3 regions of the Allomesorhizobium aridi genome follow, and region 1 is predicted to be linked to each of the others. Evidence: riboswitches for the same ligand, from Rfam matches in the RefSeq annotation. Region 1 holds a riboswitch; each other region holds the start of a gene.
What was found. Region 1 has a riboswitch for cobalamin ahead of ACG873_RS14650 (CbtB domain-containing protein). Riboswitches for the same ligand answer to the same signal wherever they lie in the genome.

Region 1 (7,016 bases):
TGCGTGCCCGGCGCGGACACTATGTTGAATGCCGAGGGACAACCGTAAACACCAGCAGCAATTTCATTGAGTTCGCAGACCCGCTCCGGCTCGGGCAGGCGAGACAAGGCGGTGGCGGGCAGTTCGAAAAGCGGATAGGAGTGCGGATTGATCCCGGTCGACAGGTCCACCCACGGCTCCGGCGCTTGCGGAAAAAGCCTCCGCGCCCGGCCAAGGCTGCCGCCGTGATCGGTAATTTCTGCTGCCTTTTCCCCTTTCGGAAGCGCCATGTTCGTCCTTACCGCCTTCCTGTCGCTTCTGGTCGAACTCGCCATCGGTTACCCCGACCGCCTCGTGCGCGCAATCGGCCACCCCGTGATCTGGATCGGCCAGCTCATCTCTTTCTTTGATCGCAGGCTCAACCGCGCGGCCGCTTCCGACAGTTTCCGCCGCTTTTCAGGCTGCGTGGCGCTGTTGGTGCTGGTCGGCGTTCCGGCAGGACTGGCTTACGGCATTCAAACAACCCTTGGAGCGGGCCTGTTCGGCATCGTTGCGACTGCTGTCCTGGCCAGCAGCCTTCTTGCCCAGCGCAGCCTCGCCAGCCACGTCAATGCGGTCGCCGAAGCGCTTGAACAAGGCGGTCTCCCCGCGGGGCGAACCGCCGTGTCGCAAATCGTCGGTCGCGATCCCGAGCGCCTCGACGAGGCCGGCGTCAGCCGCGCGGCGATCGAGAGCCTGGCCGAGAACTTTTCCGACGGCATCGTTGCGCCGGCTTTCTGGCTGGCGGCAGGCGGGCTGGCGGGCGGCGTCGCTTACAAGGCCGCCAACACCGCCGACTCCATGATCGGCCACCGCACGCCACGCCACGAAGCTTTCGGCTGGGCGGCGGCGCGCTTCGACGATCTCATCAATCTGCCGGCCTCGCGTCTCACAGCGCTGCTAATTGTATCGGCCGCGTTTTTCGTGCCCGGCACGGACGTGGCGTCCGCCTGTCGCGCGGTGTGGCGCGATGCGAAAAAACACCGCTCGCCCAATGCCGGCTGGCCGGAAGCAGCGATGGCCGGCGCGCTGGGCCTCGCTTTGGCAGGCCCGCGCGTCTATGGCGGCGTCACCGTCGATGACGCGACGATGGGCGCAGGCGGAAGGCGCGACGCCAACGCGGCCGATATACGAATGGCGTTGAAGCTCTACTGGATGGCCGACCTGCTGATGATTGGATTGTTCGGCACGATCGGCGGGCTTTTCCTGCTTTTGAACTGAGCAAGTGGGTGGTGCCTAAAACTCGATGCCCTGCTGCGCCTTCACGCCGGCCGAGAAATGATGCTTCACCGCGCCCATCTCGGTGACGAGGTCGGCGGCTTCGATGAGCGCAGGCTTGGCGTTGCGGCCGGTGACGACGACATGCAGCCCCTCGCGACGGCTCTTCAGCGTTTCGACCACCATGTCGAGATCGAGATAGTCGTAGCGTAGCGCGATGTTCAGTTCGTCGAGAATGACGAGGTTGATCGACGGGTCGGCCATCAGTTCTACGGCTTTCGCCCATGCCGCTTCGGCGGCGGCGACATCGCGCTTGATGTCCTGCGTCTCCCAGGTGAACCCCTCGCCCATCGTATGCCAGACGACGCGATCTCCGAACGCGGCGAACGCGTCCTTCTCGCCGGTGTGCCACGCGCCCTTGACGAACTGCACGACGCCGACGCGCCGGCCATATCCGATCATGCGCAGCGCCAGCCCGAAAGCCGCCGTGGTCTTACCCTTGCCGGGCCCGGTGTTGACGATCAGCAGGCCTTTTTCGACGGTCTTGCCGGCGACTTCGGCGTCTTGCATGGCCTTGCGCTTGGCCATCTTGGCCTTGTGCTTCTCGGCGGTTTGTTCATCGATCGTCTTCATCATTTCACCTGCAGCGGCAGCCCCGCCACCATGAACAGCACGCGGTCGGCCTTTGCCGCGATCTTCTGGTTGAGCCGCCCGGCGACGTCGCGGAATTTTCGCGCCAAGGCGTTGTCGGGCACAATGCCCAGGCCGACCTCATTGGCAACGACGAACCAGTTTCCGCGCGGTTTTGCGAGGATTTCGGCCAGCCTCTCCGACTCGGCTTCCACGTCATGATCGGCGAGCAAATGGTTCGACAGCCAGAGCGTCAGGCAGTCTATCAGCAGCGGCCGCCCGTCTGGCACGCCGTCAATGGCTCCGCAAAGATCGAGCGGCGCATCAATCGTCTGCCACCCCTCTTCACGCCGCCCTCGATGAAGCGCAATCCGCTCCGTCATTTCCTCGTCGAAAGCCTGCGCGGTTGCGATGTAGGTCCACGGCGCGGGTACGGAGGTGACCAGCTTCTCGGCGTGCGCGCTCTTGCCGGAACGCGCGCCGCCGAGAAGCAAGGTCAGTGAAGTGCCGTCACGCAAAACTGTCGCGCAGGCTGCCGGCCGACCGGGCGACCCTCGAGCGGATCGCACCGGAGACGCCGCCGAGCACCACCCAGAAAATCAGGTTGGTGACAGTGGCGGCGACCACGAATTGGTGGTGCAGGTCGGCCGGGATCGGCGAATCGTGACTCACCGGCTGCGGCGCGCCGACGATGTGCGGAGCGACGATCAGCGCGACACCGACAAGTGACCAGACCACTCCGCTGCGGAAAGCGATCAGGCCGAGGCCGACGGCGGTCGCAATCACGGTCGCCGTCCACCAGATCTGTCGGTCGCCGAGATCGGCGGCAGGCATCGCCGGCAGTTCCGGCGGCAGGCCAAGTCCCGGCGCCAGAGTGAACACGGCAAAGCCTGCAAAGCCCCAGAAAATGCCCTGGCGCCAATTGGCGATACCGCCGAAGATTTCCGAAACCGCGACCAGGACCAGCGCGAAGCCGATGGCGGTGACTATGTTGGCGAGCGCCGTATAGGCGAAGCGCTCGAAGCCGTCGGCCGGTCCCCAGGCTTCCTCATCGTGCTCGTGCGCGGGCGTCGCGGCATCGTGCGAATGAGGCGCGGCGGTTTCGGCACCAGCCACAGCATCGGCAGCAGCGTGATCATGGCCGCCGCCGGCGTTTTCGAAGGTTTCGGCCTTGAGGATCAGCGGAACGGTCGCATAGGTCTGCATGGCGGTCATGACGAGACCAGCCAATAGCCCGGCGAGCGCCGCGACGAACACGACGTTGCGAAAAATGGTCATGTCAAAAATCTCTCAGTGGCAGGGAAAGGCCATCGAATGGCGATAATCGTGGGCCGCATTGTGGACCGCGTCCATCTGCGAGAAGCCCGCGAAGCCGACGATGAAGACGCCGAGCAGGGCCGCGAAGCCGAGCTGGACGGCGCGCGACGCGGCGGAAGACGAAACGCCGAGAGAAGAAATTGCTGTGTTCATAATCAATGTCCTTTTCGCCCTCCACCCGAGGGCCTGTAGAGTGTCTGCGTCGCCGGCAGGTCTCCTGGCTTGCGGATCGCCGCCCTTCCCCGCCTTCCCGAAGAATTCTTCAGTGGCCTCTGGGGAGGGCTAGCCGCTTACAGTTGCGGGGGCAGCCGCGGCTTTGGGCAGAAGCCCGCACCGCATTCCCTATTGATTCCTCGCGGAACCGTCGACAGCGCGGATCATAAGCACAATCCAAAAATGCCGCAAACCAAATTCCCGGCGCTTCCCCGCGAAATACGTCGCAATCGCGCTAGCGGCCCTCTTCGATCAGTTCGGCAACCAGCTTCTGGAGCCGCCACAAATGGCGGTCGTGAATGCCGCGTTCTTCCAGATGGCTGACGGTGTTGTAAAGATAGTCCGGCCCCGAGCCGAGATGGCCGCAGGCGCCGGCCAGCGCTCGGGCCACGGCTTCCTCGTCGAGTTTGCCGGCATAGGTGCGGCCGCTGCGGTTGACGACGAAACCGAGCGCCGTGACCTGCCCTTCCGCCGTCTCCAGCTTCATCCAGCTCGGCGTGTAAGTCGAGGGTTTGGCGGTCATTTCGCGCCGGAACAGTTTTGCAAAGCGCTCGCGCAAATCCCCGCCGGGCAGTCTGTAGGCGAGGCCGCGGCACTGGCCGCCGCGATCGAGGCCCATCATCAGTCCCGGCCTGTCGAGCGTGCCCCGCCAGCGCGTCATCTTGATGCAGAAGGCCCGATGCCAGCCGCGCGCCAGCGCCAGCCGCTCCTCGACATGCTCCAGTTCCGGCCTCCAGATCAGCGAGCCATAGGCGAACAGCCAGACCGGCTCGGCGTCGCTGCGACCCGCAAGGGCGGTGTCCAGCATCGCCTCGTAATCCGCGTCATCGAGATATGCCAGGCCCGGTTCGGGCCCGGAATCCTCGACCGCCCGGTGGCAGCGCGCCACCAGTTCAGGCGTCAGCGATATTCTTCTCGGCGGCATATTATGCCGCGTCCCATTGTGGCGAGAAATCGTAATCGCAGATCCGGATATTAGCCTTTGACAGAGCCGAGATCGCCGCCATTTCGGCATCCGACAACGCGAAATCGAAGATCGCGAAATTTTCCGCCAAGCGCTCCAGCCTGTTGGTGCGCGGAATGGCGACGACGCCGTCCTGCTGGACGTGCCAGCGCAACACGATCTGGCCCGGGGTCTTGGAATGACGCGCGGCTGCCTCGGTCACCGCTCTTTCCGCAAACAACAGGCCGCCTCTCGACAGCGGGCAATAGGACACCATCGCCATCCCAGCATCGCGGCAGGCGCGCCGCACCTTGGTCTGGTCGAGATAGGGGTGATACTCGACCTGGTTAGCGACCAGCGGCGCATCCGACAGCGCGATCGCTTGCGAAAGCAGCGCGGTGGGGAAATTGGAGACACCGATATGCCGGGCCAGCCCAGTGCTTTTGGCGGCGTTCAGCGCCTTGATCGAACCTTCGAGCGGGATTTTCGGATTCGGCCAATGGATCAGGAGCAGATCGACCTGATCCAGCCCGAGGCGTTTCAGGCTCGATTCGGCGGAGCGCATGAGATCGGCCGGCGCGAGATCCGTCCACCAGACCTTGGTGGTGACAAAGATGTCACTCCTGGCGAGGCCGGACGCCCGCAATCCCGATCCGACAGCGGTTTCATTGTCGTAGGCTGCCGCGGTGTCGACATGGCGATAGCCGACCGACAAGGCGTGCGACACCATTTCCGCGCAGTGATCGCCCTTCAGCGTCCATGTGCCGAGGCCGAGCGCGGGAATTGCCGCTCCATTGGCGTTGACATTGTGCATGGGAAATTCTCCGGTTCTTGCCGATCGCACATCCGTGATAACGGTTGCGCGACTCCGCTCCAATAACACGCGCCGCATGTATCCTGAACAATCCAGACCCAAGGAAGCGTCTACCGGACGCATCGAAGCCCTCGACGTGGCGCGCGGCGCCGCGCTCGCGGCCATGGCGATCTACCATTTCGCTTGGGATCTGGAGTTCTTCGGCTATGCCGACGCCGGCATGACTGCCACGGGCGGCTGGAAACTGTTCGCGCGCTGCATCGCGTCGAGCTTCCTGTTCCTTGTCGGCGTCAGCCTGTTCCTCGCCCATGGCCGCGGCATCCGCTGGAAAGGCTTCTGGCGGCGGCTGGCCATGGTTGCGGGCGCCGCGGCGGCAATCTCGCTGGTCACCTGGCTGGCGGTGCCCGGTGGCTTCATCTTTTTCGGCATATTGCATCAGATCGCGCTGGCGAGCCTGCTCGGCCTCGCCTTTCTGCGCCTGCCATGGTGGCTGACGTTTATCGCTGCGGTCGCGGTGATCGCCGCGCCAAACTTTCTGCGCTCGGAACTCTTCGCCCACCCGGCATGGTGGTGGACCGGCCTGTCACCGGTGAACCCGCGCTCCAACGACTACGTGCCGGTGTTTCCGTGGTTCGGCGCGGTTTTGATCGGGCTGGCGTCGGCAAAACTAGCTGCTTCGCTCGGTTTTTTCATACGGCTCGCCGGCGTAGATACGGGCCGGTGGTCGCTGCCCCTCGCCTTTGCCGGCCGGCACAGCCTCGCCGTCTATCTCATTCACCAGCCCGTTCTGATCGCCGGCCTATGGCTGTTTGCGCAAGCTTTTCCGGCGCCGGTCGAAACGCCGGAGGTGCAGTTCCGCGCTTCCTGCGAGGCGACATGCGAGGAGAGCCGCGACGCGGAGTTCTGCACGCGCTATTGTGTCTGCATGCTGGACGCACTCGAACCGGACGGTTTGTTGAAGAGGCTCTTTGCGGGCGACCAGAGCGCCGAACTGCGCTCGAAAATCGAAACGTTCGCCGGCCAGTGCACCATTGAGACCGACAATTCCATTCTCGAGGGAGGCGCGCCATGACGGACATCCAAGCTAGGCCTAACCGGCTGCCATGGCCGCCGATCATCTATCTCGTAGCAATCGCGATCAGCATAGCGCTCGGTCTGCTCTATCCGCTGCCGTGGATTTCGGCGCCGCTCTCCGACATCCTGTTCGCCGCCGGCTGGCTGCTTGTCGCGGCGATGGTCGCTCTCGACTTTTCGGCGATGCGCACAATGGCCCGCGCCAAGACCACCATCAGGCCCGACAAGGCTTCCGAGCACCTAGTCACGACCGGCGCGTTTTCCTTCACCCGCAACCCGATCTATCTCGGCAACACCCTGCTGATGATCGGCGTCGGGCTGATAACCGGTATCGCCTGGTTCCTGCCGCTTGCCATTATCGCCGCCTTCGCGACTCAGAAACTCGCCATCGAGCGCGAGGAGAGGCATCTCGAGGCGCGGTTCGGTAAAAGATACCGCGATTATGCGAAGCGAGTCAGACGCTGGATATGAGCACAGACCGTGCGGGAGGATTTGGCTATGGGATCGCGTAGACCATCACTTCGCGCTCTATACCGCGCAGCGAAGCGCCCTGCGACACAGGCGTGAGATCCTTCATGTGCAGCAGGTCCGCCGCTTTGGCGTCGTTGACGACCGACCCGGTTGCAAAGATCGACTGCGAATTGGCGAGGCCCTGGACGCGCGAGGCGATGTTGACGGTCTGGCCGAAATAGTCCTGGCGCTCGTTCATCGTCACGGCGATGCAGGGCCCTTCATGGACGCCGATCTTCAACAGGAGATCCTCGCGGCCGCTTTTCGCGTTCATGTCGT
Region 2 (7,016 bases), 2.9 Mb from region 1:
CGCCCGCGGCGGCACGTCGACGTTCAAGAACGAAGCTTCCAGCGCGGCGTCGCCGACGCGGATAACCATCACCATGCCCATGCCGAGATGCGGCGAGCATTTGATGCCATAAAAGCCTTCCTGGCCGAGTGTGACCTCGATCTCCTCGTTGATCTTACCTTTGAAGCCGGGGTGACCGTCCGGGACCATGCCGTCGATCGTTGCGGCATTGTGGCCGCTAGCGGCCGCGATGAACTTTACGGTGTCGCCCGGCGCGATCTGGGCGAAATCAGGCTCGTAGACCATCGGGCCCGTCTCGTTGCGGTTGAGCATCTTGATGTCGTGCGTCTCGGCACAGGCGGACGACATTGCCTGCGACAGGAACAAGGTCAGAATTTGCAAGCGCATGGGTTTCCTTTCAGGAAGCTGGATGGAAGCGGAACATGTGCGTGCCGTCTGCCGGGTCGGTGAGAATGCTTGCGCGAACGCCGAACACCGCGCCGATCCGCTCGACAGTCAGCACCTCGTGCGGAGGGCCTAGTGCGACGAGCCGGCCGCCGGACAGCACGCCGACGCGATCGCAGGAGAGCGCCTGGTTCAGATCGTGCAGCGCGACAACCGATGTGACTGGCAATTTCGCGACCAGGTCGAGGATCGAGAGCTGGTGCTGGACATCGAGGTGGTTCGTGGGCTCGTCGAGAAGCAGTATCTGAGGCTGCTGCGCGAGCGCCCTCGCCAGGTGGATCCGCTGGCGCTCCCCACCGGATAGGGTTGCCCAGGAACGGCGCTCGAACCCTTCCATGTCGGTGTCGGCAAGCGCTTGCGCCACGATGAGGTCGTCTTCCGGCGACCATGGCTGCAGCGGCGTCAGCCACGGCGTGCGGCCAAGGTCGACCGCATCTTTCACGGTGATGGCCTCAGTGGTCTCTGCCTGTTGTTCGAGAAAGGCGATCAGTTGGGCGACGGCGCGGCGCGGCATCGCGCGAAGCGCCTCACCCTTGACGCGAACGTCGCCTGACGTCGGTTGTCGGATGCCTGCCAGCAGTTTCATCAGTGTCGACTTGCCGGAGCCGTTCGGCCCGACGAGACCGAGCGTTTCATCCTCGTTCACCACGAGATCGACCCCAGTGACGATCGGTTTCCCTCGCACTGACCAGCTGAGATTGTGTGCTTCCAGGATCATGGCGCGCCCCGCCCGCGGATCAGGATCACCGCGAAGGCCGGCGCTCCAACGAGTGCCGTAATGACGCCGATCGGCAGGACCTGTCCGGGAATAATGGTGCGTGAGAGCACATCCGCGGTGATCAGGAACACCGCGCCGATAAGCGCCGTCGCCGGTCCTAGCCTCCCGTGGCGCACCCCGACGAGAAACCGCGCCGCATGCGGGATAACAAGCCCGACGAAGCCGATCGAACCGACGATGCTCACCATCACCGCCGTCACCAGCGCCGTGAAGCCGATGAGAACCACCTGCACTCTGCGAACTGGCACTCCCAGCGACGACGCCGACTCGGCGCCGAAGGCGAAAGCGTCGAGAGCGCGCGCATACCAGACGCACGCGGCTAACCCGACCAGGGCTATCGGGACCGCCAGCCATACGTCGGGCCACCGTGCGCCGCTTAAATTGCCCAGCAGCCAGAACATGATACCGCGCGCTTGCTCGGCATTGGCCGACTTGGTGATGATGAAGGAGGTCAGCGCGTTGAAGAGCTGCGACCCGGCTATGCCTGCGAGCACGATCTGTCCGGCGCCGCGCGACGTAACGCCACCGCCAGCCGCGCGCGCCAGTATCGCCACCAGGGCAAAGGCTGCGACGGCGCCGACGAAGGCTCCAAGCGACATCGAAATCGCGCCGGCGCCAAAGCCGGCGACCGTCACCGCCACCGCGCCGGTCGAGGCACCGGCGGAAATGCCGAGAAGATACGGGTCCGCCAGCGCGTTTCGCAGCAGCGACTGCAGCACCATGCCGGAGATTGCCAGGCCCGATCCGCAACAGGCCGCAATGATCGCACGCGGCAGGCGGTAGTTCCAGATGATTCCAATGTCGATCGGGTCGAGCACGTAGGCCGAACCAAAGATCTTGTTGGCCAGAGTCTGCAGGACGATCGAGACAGGGATCGGCGTCTCGCCGATGCAGGTTCCGGCGAGCACCGCCACAACGAGCGCGGCGAAACCGAGCGTCCCCCGGCCGAGCCGGGAGAGGTAGATCTCTTGCGAGGCGGTCCGACTCACTGTGCCAGTCCGAAATCCTTGAGCGATTTCGACAGCACCTCGATGCCGGCAATCGTGCGGATGGTCGCATCCATCGCATGTGCGTCCATGACGACGATGCGGTTGTTCTTGACCGCGTCCATCTGGCTCGCGACTGGATCGGATTCTAGGAACTCCAGCTTCTTCTCGTAGTCGTCAGCGGGGAAACGGCGGCGGTCCATCCTGGCGATGACGATCAGCTTCGGGTTGGCCTTGGCGATGGTCTCCCAACCGACAACTGGCCACTCCTCGTCGGACTCGATGATGTTCTTGATGCCGAGCTTGTCCATCATGTAGGCCGGTGCGCCCTTGCGGCCCGTGACATAGGGGTCGATGTCCATCTCGGCGCTGGAGAACCAGAAGACCGCCGAGACGTCCTTGAGGTCGAGCGCCTTGGCGCGTTCGACGGCGGCATTCTCGCGCTCCGCCAGGCTGGCGACGAGTTCCGCACCCTTGCCCTGGATGTCGAAGATCTGCGCCAGTTCGCGGATGCCCTGATGGATAGTGGCGGTGGAAAAGAGCTCGCTGCGCGTGCCATCGACGCCGACCGTATTGTCCTTGGCGACGCAGTCGGCCGGCAGCACATAGGTCGGTATGTCGACGTCATGGAACTGGGTGCGGGTCGCGACGATTCCGTCAGGACCGACATGCCAGATGAACTGAGCGGTCACCAGTTCCGGCCTCTTCGCGACCACGCTTTCGAAGCTCGGATCGTTGTCGGCCAGGCGTTCGACCTTGTCATTGACCTCTTTGAACTCAGGCAGCACCTCGTTGAACCAGACCGAGGTGCCGGTCACCTTGTCGCCTAGGCCGAGTGAGTAAAGCACTTCGGTCGCCGCCTGGCCGACCGTAACGGTCGACGCAGGCGCCTTCTGGAAGGTCAGCGTCTCCCCGCAATTCTCGAGGGTCAGCGGATACTTGGTCGGCTCGGCCGCTGCGGCCGCCGTGAGGAAGGCGAAGCTAGCAGCGGCAAGCGCAAGGCGTGAAACAGTCATGACGCGAACATCTCCGATCGGTTGCTGGCAGGGATCGAAGGATCTCGGGTCAGGACGGCAATGATCGTCATCGCGTCGCAACGGACGAGATGCGGCTGCACTTCACGTGTGGCTAGCGTCATCGACAACCTCCCCGGACACCCCGCCCGGCGCGTTAAGTTACGGGTGTCGGTAGGTCTCCTGACTGACGGGTCATCGTCCCTCTCGGCCTTCCCGGGGGCTAATCCCAGTGGCATGATCGAGATGAACTTACCGCCTACAGTTGCGGGGGCAGTTTCGTTTCGCGGCAAGCCGCGGCGAATTCCCTGTTATTTCCTTACGGAAACCGACACCCGTTCCTAACCAATCCTCTGGCTCGCATCAAGCGGTGCCTTTCCGAGCCCCATATATTTGTGCCTCTTCGAGGCTGTTATGTTATTATGTAACAGATCAGAGCTGCTTAACCAAGGACAGCAGCAAATGCAACCACTATGGACGAACACCGCAGCGACGCTCGCGCTGCTCGCGGGAATCAGCGAAGCCTCCGCCGACGAGAAAGAGGCATGGCGTCTGTACGTTTCCGACCACGCCGCACCGACCGTGACGGCGGGCGTAGAGGCCCTTTCTTTCCATCAGTTGTTCGTGGTTGCCGCTTTCGACAATCTCGCCATTCTGCAGGACGATGATGCGGTCGGCGCCGCGGATCGTGGCCAGTCGGTGGGCGATGACGAGCCCGGTCCGGCCTTCCAGCAGTTTTATCAGCGCCTTCTGGATCAGCATCTCGGTGCAGGAATCGATGCTGGCCGTGGCTTCGTCGAGCACAAGGATCTTGGCGTCGGCGACCAGTGCCCGCGCGAAGCTGATCAGCTGGCGCTGCTGGCCGAGCGAGAGATTGCCGCCGCGCTGCTCGAGTTCGGTGTCGTAGCCATCAGGCAAGTGTTCGATGAAGTCATGCGCGCCAACGTCCTGTGCCGCGCGGACCACCTCTTCCCAGCTGGCATCGGTCTTGTGGTAGCGTATGTTCCACCGGCCAACGGCGATGTCACGTTAACTAGCGGTCAGCTTTTTGGAGGATAGAGCGACGGTATGAACGCTTCGCCTCTCGGATAGAACCCGCTGGATAGCCTCGATTGAGCACACCTCGTTGCCCACCACAAGAACGGTTGCGAGCGGGTTCGTCATCGCATGGTGCTCCTACGGTCCGAGTGGTCGGCGTTCGCGCGGTGGACAGCGAGCGTGACGGGCGTACGGGACTTGGGCGTCTTGTGGATAAAATTGTAGCGCGCCACGTGATAGCTCGGGTCCAAGCCGTAGAAATTGCGCCGCATCCGCCGCAGTTCCTCTTCCCGATAGGCGGCAAGCGGTTTCTCGGCCTCGTCGCCAGCGCGGCGCGCCCGTTTGGCAGCAATCCGCCGGGCAAGATCGGGAGAGGCCGCGAATTCGGTGGCAGCGCGGAGCAGTTCCCAATCGGCGGATTCTACATTTCCCGGCAGGCGCCGGGTGGCGAGCCCCAGTTCAAGCGCCTCGTCGACCCCCATCGGCAGCCTTGCCTGGGTCACGCGGCGGGCTCGGTCCTCGCCGACCCGAGCCGGCAGCAGATAGGTCCAGTATTCCGAGCCGTAGAGATTGCCCATGTCCTTGTAGTGCGGATTGAGGATGACGCCCTCGCGCATCCAGACTTCGTCGGCGGCAAGCGACAGGAAGACGCCGCCAGCCCCGGCATTGCCGAGCACCGCGGAAATAACCAGTCGGTCATCGGTCTCGATGATCTCGCGCACCAAGTCGTTCATCGCGTTTATATTGCGCCAGGATTCGTCGGCGGCGCTGTCGGCGCCCTCGATGATGCCGAGATGGATGCCGTTCGACCAGCGATCCGCGTCGCCCCGCAGCACAAGAACCGGAAGCGAGCGTGCCTTGGCCCTCGTGATCGCCTTGCGCAAGGTATCGCAATCTTCCGACGACATCGCGCCGTTGTGGAAGCGGAATTCCAGAAGTCCGACGCCGTTCTCCTCCCGGTAACGGCAGGGTTCGGGTCCTTCGATGATGGGCAGATCGCTTGCTTCGGCACCGAGCAGCCGGAGCGCCGGCAGTTTCAGCGAGCGGGAATCCGGTCGCCGGAGATGGCCGATCCACAGCGCCCCCTCACGGAAGGCCATGGCGAGAGCGTGCCGCGAACGGCCGATGAGCGCGCCGGCAGGCCCCGGAACTCCTTCCGCACGCTCGGCGTCAAACACCAGGAAAGTCTGTCCGGCGATCGTCATCGTAGCCCCGGGATCTCCGTCCGACGCCCGGATGATGCGTAGCGCTTCCTCGGCCGAGTGTCGGGTCGGGTCGAGGATACGGTCGGACCTCCGGCAGGCGGGTCGCTCGCACCCTCTGCCCCAGTTCGCCGGCAGCGCCGCCCCTTCCCTGCGCTCGATGCGGCCGATCGCTTCGAAGACGCAGGCTACGGCAGCCTGGGTCACTTCATGTCGGTAGAGGCTCGACTTCCGAGCGGGGCGCATCGGAAATTCCGCCCAAGCCCAGACGGGCCCCGCATCCATCTCCTTCCGAGCCTCGATCAGTGTGACGCCCCAGGTCACTTCGCCGTCGAGGATCGCCCAGTCGAGGGCGCTCGGGCCGCGATCGCCACGGATGCCCGGATGGACGATCAGGCAGAGCGTTCCGCGCCAGACATCGGCCGGGATCGGCCGCTTGAGGAAGGGCGCGATCACGAGGTCCGGCGAAAAGAGAACGACCGCCTCGCGAGTGAAGTCGTCATGGATGTCGAGCTCGACCGTCACTTCGTGACCAGCCCGTCTCAGGTCGACATGCAGGCGCTGGGAGAGCGAGTTGAAATTGTGGCAGAGAAGCAGGATGCGCATCACCCTCTCTTAGCAGATCCGGGGCAGTTGTTCGCCCGACAGCCAGTCGACAATCCGGCCGCCGCCAAACGAGGTCGTCATCTGGACAAAGCAGTTGTCGTCGGCCACGACGTGGCCGACCAGCGCCGCCTCGCTGCCAAGCGGATGCGCGCGCATCGTCGCGAGCACGGCGTTAGCGCCCTCCGGCGCCACGACTGCTACCAGTTTCCCTTCATTGGCGACATTGAGCGGATCGAGGCCGAGGAACTCGCAGGCTGCAGCCACTTCCGGTTTGAGCGGGATCTTGTCTTCGTCGATGCGGAAGCCGACCCGCGACTGGCTGGCGATCTCGTTCAGCGTCGCGGCGATGCCGCCACGCGTCGGATCGCGCATTAGCCGGATATGCGCCCCGCCAGCCGCGACCATGTCTGCTACCAGCCCGTGCAAGGCCGCGCTGTCGGATGCGATGTCGGTGTCGAATTCCAGGTTCTCTTGTTTCGACATCACGGCGACGCCATGGTCTCCGATCGAGCCGGAAATGATCACGGCATCACCGGGCCAGGCGGCGTCCGACCGGAGATCGAGCCCGTCCGGAACCATGCCGACGCCGGCGGTCGAGATGAAGACACCGTCGGCCTTGCCGCGCTCGACGACCTTGGTGTCGCCGGTGATGATCGGCACGCCGGCCTCGCGCGAGGCGGCGCCCATGCTCTGGGCGATGCGCTCGAGATCGGCGAACGGAAAACCCTCCTCGATGATGAAGCTTGCCGACAGATAGAGCGGTACCGCGCCCGCCATGGCGATGTCGTTGATCGTGCCGTGCACGGCGAGGGTGCCGATATTGCCGCCGGGGAAGAAAAGCGGCGAAACGACGTAGCCGTCCGTGGTCATCACCATCCGCCCGCCAGGCACCGAAAAGGCCGACTGGTCGTTGCCGGCCCTCAGCCAGTCATTGTCGAAAGCCTTGTGG
Region 3 (7,016 bases), 1.9 Mb from region 1:
TGCTGAGCCTTGCAGAAGGCGACCAGTCGCCGGAACAGACCGAGCCGACGCACCTTCCCGATATTCTGGAAAGCCTAGCCCAGCTTCGCCGCGGTGAATTCGCCAGCGACGCCGACGTCGAGACTGCATTTCGCAGCTTCGGCTCGTGAAGATCCGCTTCACCAAGCGCGCAACCGAATGTTTCGCCGGATGTCCGGACCTGAGAAGATTCTGGTGTCCTCTGCGCTGAGGCATGGATTCCCGACACTCTCCGCTGCGCTTCGCTCGCTCACGAGGTCGGGAATGACGGCTTTCATTTCATCTCCGGCAATCTTCAGCGCTGGCGACTGGCCGAAGCGGTAAAGGAAGTACGTCATTCCCGGCCTCGTGAGCGAGTGCGAAGCGCGAGCGGAGAGTGTCGGGAATCCACGCCTCGCCCTGTCGGAAGTCAAAAGCGATGCAGAACAGACGGGCACCGTGTCTCGCATGCGAACAGGTTTCCATAAACAGGTTCCAGGCTTGCGCACCGCGGCCTGACCGCGCCAGTCATGCGTACCGGATCACCATCCTGGCGCGCGCCTTGGCGGCTTCTTCCTCGCGGTTCTTCGGCGGCTGCGTCGTCTCCAGCGAATCGATGAGTTCGCGGGCGCATGCCGCGATCGAACTGACCGCCTTCTCGAAGGCTGCCTCGTTGCGCTTCGAAGGCTTGGTCGATCCGCTCAGCTTGCGCACGAACTGGAGCGCGGCGTCATGGATTTCCTCGTCCGTCGCGGGCGGATCGAAATTGAACAGGGTTCTTATGTTTCGGCACATGACTTGCTCCCGGTCTGTCCGATACTCAACGTTGCGGGTTTTGGTTTCCCTCTATCTGGGCCCGACACGCCTGGCGATCAACTGCCTGGAATTCTGATCCCAATCCGATGAAATCCAGAATGCTTGTCGGTTAGCCGCCCTACTCCGCGTCCAGCGGCTCCGTTCCGGCCGGCTTGCCGTCACGCGACAGCCTGATCTTCTCGACTTTGTCCTCAGCGGCCTTCAGCAGCCGGTCGCAGTGGATTTTCAGCGCCTCGCCGCGCTCATAAATTTTGATCGACTTGTCGAGCGGCACGTCGCCGCGCTCCAGGTCGTCGACGATGCGCTCCAGCGCCTCCAGCGCCTGCTCGAAGCTCATCGCCTTGATATCTTCGTTGGCTTCATCCGCCATCATTCATCCTTTCATCATGCGCGCGACATGGGCCGCGACCGAAAACGACAATCCTTGCAGGTCGTAGCCGCCTTCCAGCACGCTGACCAGCCGGTTGCCGCAATGGCGCGCGGCGCGGTCCATCAATTGTCCCGTAGCCCAGTCGAAGTCTTCCTCGGTCAGGTTGATCTCGGCCAGCGGGTCGCGGTGATGCGCGTCGAAACCGGCGGAGATGATGATCAAATCAGGCGCAAAACCATCGACTGCCGGCAGCACGCGCGAGCGGAACGCTTCGCGAAAAGCCTCGCTGCCGCTCTGCGGCGCAAGCGGCGCGTTGACGATATTGCCCGCGCCCGTCTCGTTTTCAGCGCCGGTGCCGGGATAGAGCGGCATCTGGTGCGTGGAGCAATAGAGCACCGACGGATCGTCCCAGAAAATGTCCTGGGTGCCGTTGCCGTGATGCACGTCCCAATCGACGATCGCGACGCGCCCGGCCCCGTGCTTCTTCTGCGCATGGCGCGCGGCGATCGCCACATTGTTGAACAGGCAAAAGCCCATCGCCGTGGTCTTTTCCGCATGGTGGCCAGGCGGGCGCGAGGCGACAAAAACATTGTCGGCCTTGCCCGAAAACACGTCGTCGACGGCAGCATTGGCCGCCCCCACGCCGGTCAGGGCCGCCTGCCAGCTTTTCGGGCTGACCGAAGTGTCAGCGTCGATGCTGACAATGCCCTCCTCCGGGATCGCTCGGCGGATGTGCTCGACGTAGCTCTCGGGATGGACATAGAGGATCGTCGCCTCGTCGCCTTCCGGCGCCTCGACGCGGTCGAGATGGGCGAATGCCTCGTCATCAAGTGCGCGGGCGATAGCGCGAAGCCGGTCCGGCCGTTCCGGATGACCGGGCGGCGTCAGGTGTTCCAGAAAGATCGGGTGCGAATAGAGGCGTGTCGTCATCCCTTCAGTCTATCAGCAATGGCGGTGGTGGCCACGCCATACATGCCCGAAGGCTGGGGAAATCGCACCGGTGCCCGCCAATGTCGCACCGGAAGGATGCATCTCGCCTCGCCTTCGCGTATCGTCGCCGATGCTGCCAGGTGCCCGCTGCCAAGCGGGAGAATCGGGAACACGGTTGAAATCCGTGGCGTGCCCAACGCTGTAAGAGGGACTGCATCGGCTAGGTCGTGACCTAGTGGCCACTGTTGCTTGCAACGGGAAGGCGCCGATTTGCGGGGTGATCTCGAGCCAGAAGACCGGCCTTGCAGACATTGTCGACCGCTTGGTCAGGCGGGCCGATTTCGATCGCAAGGGGACAAGCGATGCCCGAACACCCGACCGCCGGCGACGGCGAACCTTTCGACCAGACCGCCAGAGACGCCGTCTATCGCGCTATCTTCTCGCGCCGCGACGTCCGCAGCCACTTCCTGCCCGACCCGCTCGACGACGCCGTCCTGGCGCGCCTGCTGATCGCCGCCCACCATGCGCCGTCGGTCGGCTACATGCAGCCGTGGAATTTCATCGTCATTCGCGACAACTTGCGGCGGCAGCAGGTGCGCGACCTTTTCCTTGCAGCGCGCGAGCAGGAACTGCCCAACATCGCGGAGGAGCGGCAGGCGCTCTACCGCAAGCTCAAGCTCGAGGGCATCTGCGAAAGCGCGCTCAATCTGTGCATCACATGCGACCGGCGGCGATCGGAAAATTCGCCGCTGGGCCGCTGGCACAATCCGCAGATGGACCTCTACAGCACGGTCTGCGCGGTCCAGAATTTCTGGCTGGCAGCGCGCGCGGAAGGCGTCGGCGTCGGCTGGGTTTCGATCCTCGAAACGCAGGCGCTGCGGGAGTTGCTGCAGATACCCGAGCATGCCGTCCCCGTCGCCTATCTCTGCGTCGGTCGGGTTTCGGAGTTCGCGCCAAGGCCCGACCTCGAAGCGCGTGGCTGGGCAAAGCGGCTCAAGCTGTCCGACCTGATCATGAGCGAGACGTTTTCCGGGGCGGGCGAAGCCGCGCTGAAGGAGATCGTGGACCGGACCGCGTAGCCGAGCGGCGATGATGGCTGCGCTGGTCAGCTTGCGGGCGCACCGGCCCAGCCGCCAAACGGCGCCGAGGCCTTGTCCTTCAGCTCGCGGAACTGTTTTGAGGTTTCCGACAACCGCTGGTCCCACTCGGGATCAGGCGTCTGGCCTTCGATCGCCGTGAAATAGACCTGCATCAGGGCGGCGATGCAGAAGGGTTCGATGAAGGCGGCGCTGAACGCCCAGGTGAAGACGATGGCGAGAACGAAGCCCCAGCCGGCGAGCTCTCCCGGCATGGCGTAGAGCACGGCGGCCGCCGGAGCCAGCGTCGTCAGGAAGACGACCAGCGCCAGCCCCCACATCAGAATGGACAGCCAGAGCGCGTTCTTCAGCATGGTCTTGCCGTTCTGCGCGTAGAGCACCACGCCCTGCCTCGCCGTGTCGAAGGGCGCGGCGCTGTCGGTGCGGATGTTGTAGCCGAGTATGATCTCGTCGACATAGGTCAGCGACATGCGGATGACGGCGTTGAAGAACTTGACCAGCCCGCTCAACCCGGGGATCGGGACGAAAGCGGCGATGCCGCCGAGAAGGCCGGTGATGGCCCTGAGCACGCCCTTGATGAGTTGATCCAGCACGAACAGGATATTGGCTTCCGCGAAACGTTGGGTGACCACCTGCCGCGCATAGGCGATCTGGCTTTGCCCGCCGGGCACTTCGCGGCCCTCGATCAGGTGAACCATCACCGCTATGTGGCCGGCCTTGACGATGTAGAGGATGTATTCACGGATCCAGTAGACCGCGGCCGAGACCAGCCCGAAGCCGATGATGCCGCCCCAGAGCGCGAAGGTGACCGGGCCTCCGCCTTCGCCGAGTATGTGGCCGGTTCCGTAGCCGACGCCGGCGCCCATGCCGGTTGCCGCGATATAGGCGATCGTGATGCCGAAATAGACCACCATGCGAAACAGCACGAAGGGCCACGTCCTGGCGACGATGCCCAAGGTCCGGCCGATCTCGAAATCCCACATGCCCCGAATCCCCACCCGGACCTTCGGCGCAGAATCGCCGGTCACGGAATATTGTCAACCGAAGGGCTCGATCCGGCCGCGTTTGGGCCGATAATCACGATGAAGCGAAACGGATGCGGACCAGCCAGATGAAAAGAACCAGCTTTCTCGCGGCGGCGCCGCTGCTTTTTCTTGCGATCGTGGAGGCACCCGCCGCCGATCCGCCGCGCTCCGGGCATCCGGTGTTCGATCGCGCCGTGGAACTCGTGACCGACAATTTCCATGACGAATCGGCGATCGACCGCTTCGCGGCGGCAGTGCGGCGCGAGATCGAGGATCCGCAATCTCCCGTGGCCAAGGCAAGCTCGCCGGACCGCGTCGACGAAGCGATCGACGCTGTGCTGGCCAGCCTCGATGCTTCCCATGTGGGACGTTTCCAGCCCGACACGATCGACTATTTCGAATTGGCCGACATTTTCCGCTATGCCATCCGCAACGACATGCGCCGGCTGTTTCCGCCCGAAGGCGAGGTCAGCTATCCCGGCGTCGGCATGATCGCGCGGCCGCAGAACGGCGTCCGTTTCGTCAGCGATGTCTATGACGGCTCGCCGGCCGACCGCGCCGGCATCCTCGTCGGCGACGAGGTTCTGTCGGTGGACGGCAAACCCTATCACGAGATCGAATCCTTCAGCGGCAAGGTTGGCAAGCCGGTCGAAATAAAGCTGCGGCGGCAGGCCGGGGCGGAGCCGATCACCGTCAAGGCCACGGTCGAGAGGTTGAAGCCGCTGTCCACTTTCGAGAAGGCGATCGAGGAAAGTGCGGCGGTGACGACGCATGACGGCCGCAAGATCGGCTATGTCCGGCTCTGGACGCTCGCCGCGCGCAACTCGATGGGCGAGGTCGCCGAGGCGCTCGCCGAAGGCAAGCTCAAGGATGCCGACGGGCTGGTGCTGGATTTGCGCGGGCGCTGGGGCGGCGGCAGCTCCGATGCGGCTGAACTCTTCGTCGGCGACACGCCGCCCTTCCGTCTGATCCCGCGCAAGGGCGAGGACGTGCTTGCCAATGTCCGCTGGCGGCGGCCGGTCGTCGCCATCATCGACGAGGGTTCGAGAAGCGGCCTGGAAGTCTTCGCCTACGCGCTGAAGGTGAACGGCATCCCGCTGGTCGGCCAGCGCACCGCGGGCGCGCTGCTTGCCGGCCGCGCCTATCTGCTGCCGGACGACAGCCTGCTCGAAATCGCGGTATCGGATGCCGTGCTCGAAGAGAATACGCGTCTGGAAGGCAGCGGCGTCGAGCCCGATTTGCCGGTCCCGTTCAGCTTGCCCTATGCCGCTGGCAACGACCCGCAGCGCGACGCGGCGGTTGAGGAGATGAGGCGGATACTGGCGAGAGGATGATTGCTCCGGGCCTACTTATTCTCCACGAGCAGTCCGTTGAGCAGCGTCTTGAACGCCTTCACTGCTTTTTTCGAGGTGGCCGCCGGGTTCTCGGCATTGGCGATCCACTGCGCCGCATAGAGCGAAGCGCCGCTGACCAGGCGGGCGGCCGCTTCCGGATCGATATCGCCGATGCGGCCTTCCTCCTTGAGTTGGGTCAGGTTCCTCGTCATGGACGAGATACAGGCGTTGGCGTTGGGCCATTGCGAGGGATCGCCGAGCACGGCCGGGCCGTCGCGCAGCATGATGCGCTGGATCTCGGGCTCGAGCCGCCATCTCGATATAAGTCACCGACTCGTCGACGAAACCCTGCCAGCGGTTGAGCGCCTTGGCCGAAACGGCGCACAGCCGTTCGTTCATCTCGGCGTCGATCTCGGCGATGACGGCTTCGAGCAGCCCCTTCTTGTCGCCGAAATGATGGTAAAGCGCGCCGCGCGTAAGCCCTGCAGCGGCGGTGAAGTCGTCCATCGACGCCTCGGCGTAGCCGACCGCTCCAAACGCCTGGCGAGCCGCGCTCACCAGCTTGGCGCGGGTTTCGGCGATCATTTCCTTGCGCGGCTTGTGAGCCATTTTCCACTTTCCTTTCACATACGCCACGTATAATAGTTGACATACGCAGCGTATGCAATTATCTCAATTGACATACGCCACGTATGTGAGTGGCGCTCCATTCAATCGAGGAGGCCATCATGGCTAATCCCTACAGCGAAATATTCAAGGCTCCCGGAACAAAGGGCTTCGCGTCGGCCGGCTTCGTCGCTCGCATGCCGATGGCCATGGCCCCGATCGGCATCGTCGCCATGCTGTCGCAAACTTATGGCGAGTACTGGTTGGCGGGCGCCGTGTCCGCAACTTATGCGCTGACCAACGCGATCGTCGCACCGCAGATCTCGCGGTTCGTCGATCGCCTCGGCCAGACCAGGGTCGTCGTACCATCGACCGTAATTTCGGTATTGGCCTTTGCGGTATTGATCGCCGCGGCCAATCAGGACTGGCCGATCTGGACGCTGTTCGTGTCGGCATTTCTTGCCGCGGCGATGCCAAGCATTCCGGCCATGGTGCGGGCCCGCTGGTCCGAGATTTTCCGCGACCGCCCCGAACTCAACACGGCCTTCGCCTTCGAATCGGCGGCGGACGAGCTTGTCTATATCGCCGGAGCGTCCCTGTCGGTGGGCCTCAGCGTCGCGCTGTTCCCTGAAGCGGGAATGCTGGCCAGCACCCTGGCACTCGCACTCGGCTCGGCGGCATTCATCGCGCAGCGCGCGACGGAGCCCCGCGTGAGGCAGTTGGAACATGGCGTCAGCCATGGCTCGGCGATCCGGCAGCGGCCCGTGCAGATCATAACCTTCGCCCTGATCTTCGTCGGCGCGATCTTCGCGACCGCGGAAGTCAGCGCGGTGGCGATCAC

Region 2: it holds a riboswitch for cobalamin, as region 1 does, so the genes downstream of both, ACG873_RS31170 (ABC transporter substrate-binding protein) here and ACG873_RS14650 (CbtB domain-containing protein) in region 1, are expected to answer to the same signal.
Region 3: it holds a riboswitch for cobalamin, as region 1 does, so the genes downstream of both, bluB (5,6-dimethylbenzimidazole synthase) here and ACG873_RS14650 (CbtB domain-containing protein) in region 1, are expected to answer to the same signal.

Annotation. Positions count from the first base shown of each region.
Region 1 covers NZ_CP171729.1:2,560,673-2,567,688, forward strand. The annotation lists gene cobD (threonine-phosphate decarboxylase CobD) at 1-269, opposite strand, end outside; gene cbiB (adenosylcobinamide-phosphate synthase CbiB) at 268-1,239, shown strand; gene cobO (cob(I)yrinic acid a,c-diamide adenosyltransferase) at 1,255-1,869, opposite strand; gene cobU (bifunctional adenosylcobinamide kinase/adenosylcobinamide-phosphate guanylyltransferase) at 1,869-2,384, opposite strand; gene ACG873_RS14645 (CbtA family protein) at 2,377-3,144, opposite strand; gene ACG873_RS14650 (CbtB domain-containing protein) at 3,157-3,336, opposite strand; cobalamin riboswitch at 3,373-3,564, opposite strand; gene ACG873_RS14655 (gamma-glutamylcyclotransferase) at 3,632-4,321, opposite strand; gene ACG873_RS14660 (aldo/keto reductase) at 4,323-5,153, opposite strand; gene ACG873_RS14665 (heparan-alpha-glucosaminide N-acetyltransferase) at 5,230-6,225, shown strand; gene ACG873_RS14670 (methyltransferase family protein) at 6,222-6,698, shown strand; gene ACG873_RS14675 (adenylate/guanylate cyclase domain-containing protein) at 6,724-7,016, opposite strand, start outside.
Region 2 covers NZ_CP171729.1:5,901,360-5,908,375, reverse strand. The annotation lists gene ACG873_RS31185 (pseudoazurin) at 1-387, opposite strand, end outside; gene ACG873_RS31180 (ABC transporter ATP-binding protein) at 398-1,162, opposite strand; gene ACG873_RS31175 (FecCD family ABC transporter permease) at 1,159-2,211, opposite strand; gene ACG873_RS31170 (ABC transporter substrate-binding protein) at 2,208-3,224, opposite strand; cobalamin riboswitch at 3,377-3,569, opposite strand; partial or broken gene ACG873_RS31165 (ATP-binding cassette domain-containing protein) at 3,810-4,226, opposite strand; gene ACG873_RS31160 (enoyl-CoA hydratase-related protein) at 4,382-6,067, opposite strand; gene hypE (hydrogenase expression/formation protein HypE) at 6,077-7,016, opposite strand, start outside.
Region 3 covers NZ_CP171729.1:660,765-667,780, reverse strand. The annotation lists gene ACG873_RS05225 (hypothetical protein) at 1-149, shown strand, start outside; gene ACG873_RS05220 (DUF2277 domain-containing protein) at 526-792, opposite strand; gene ACG873_RS05215 (exodeoxyribonuclease VII small subunit) at 932-1,183, opposite strand; gene ACG873_RS05210 (histone deacetylase family protein) at 1,187-2,113, opposite strand; cobalamin riboswitch at 2,235-2,433, shown strand; gene bluB (5,6-dimethylbenzimidazole synthase) at 2,476-3,192, shown strand; gene ACG873_RS05200 (hypothetical protein) at 3,219-4,193, opposite strand; gene ACG873_RS05195 (S41 family peptidase) at 4,322-5,569, shown strand; partial or broken gene ACG873_RS05190 (TetR/AcrR family transcriptional regulator) at 5,581-6,178, opposite strand; gene ACG873_RS05185 (MFS transporter) at 6,298-7,016, shown strand, end outside.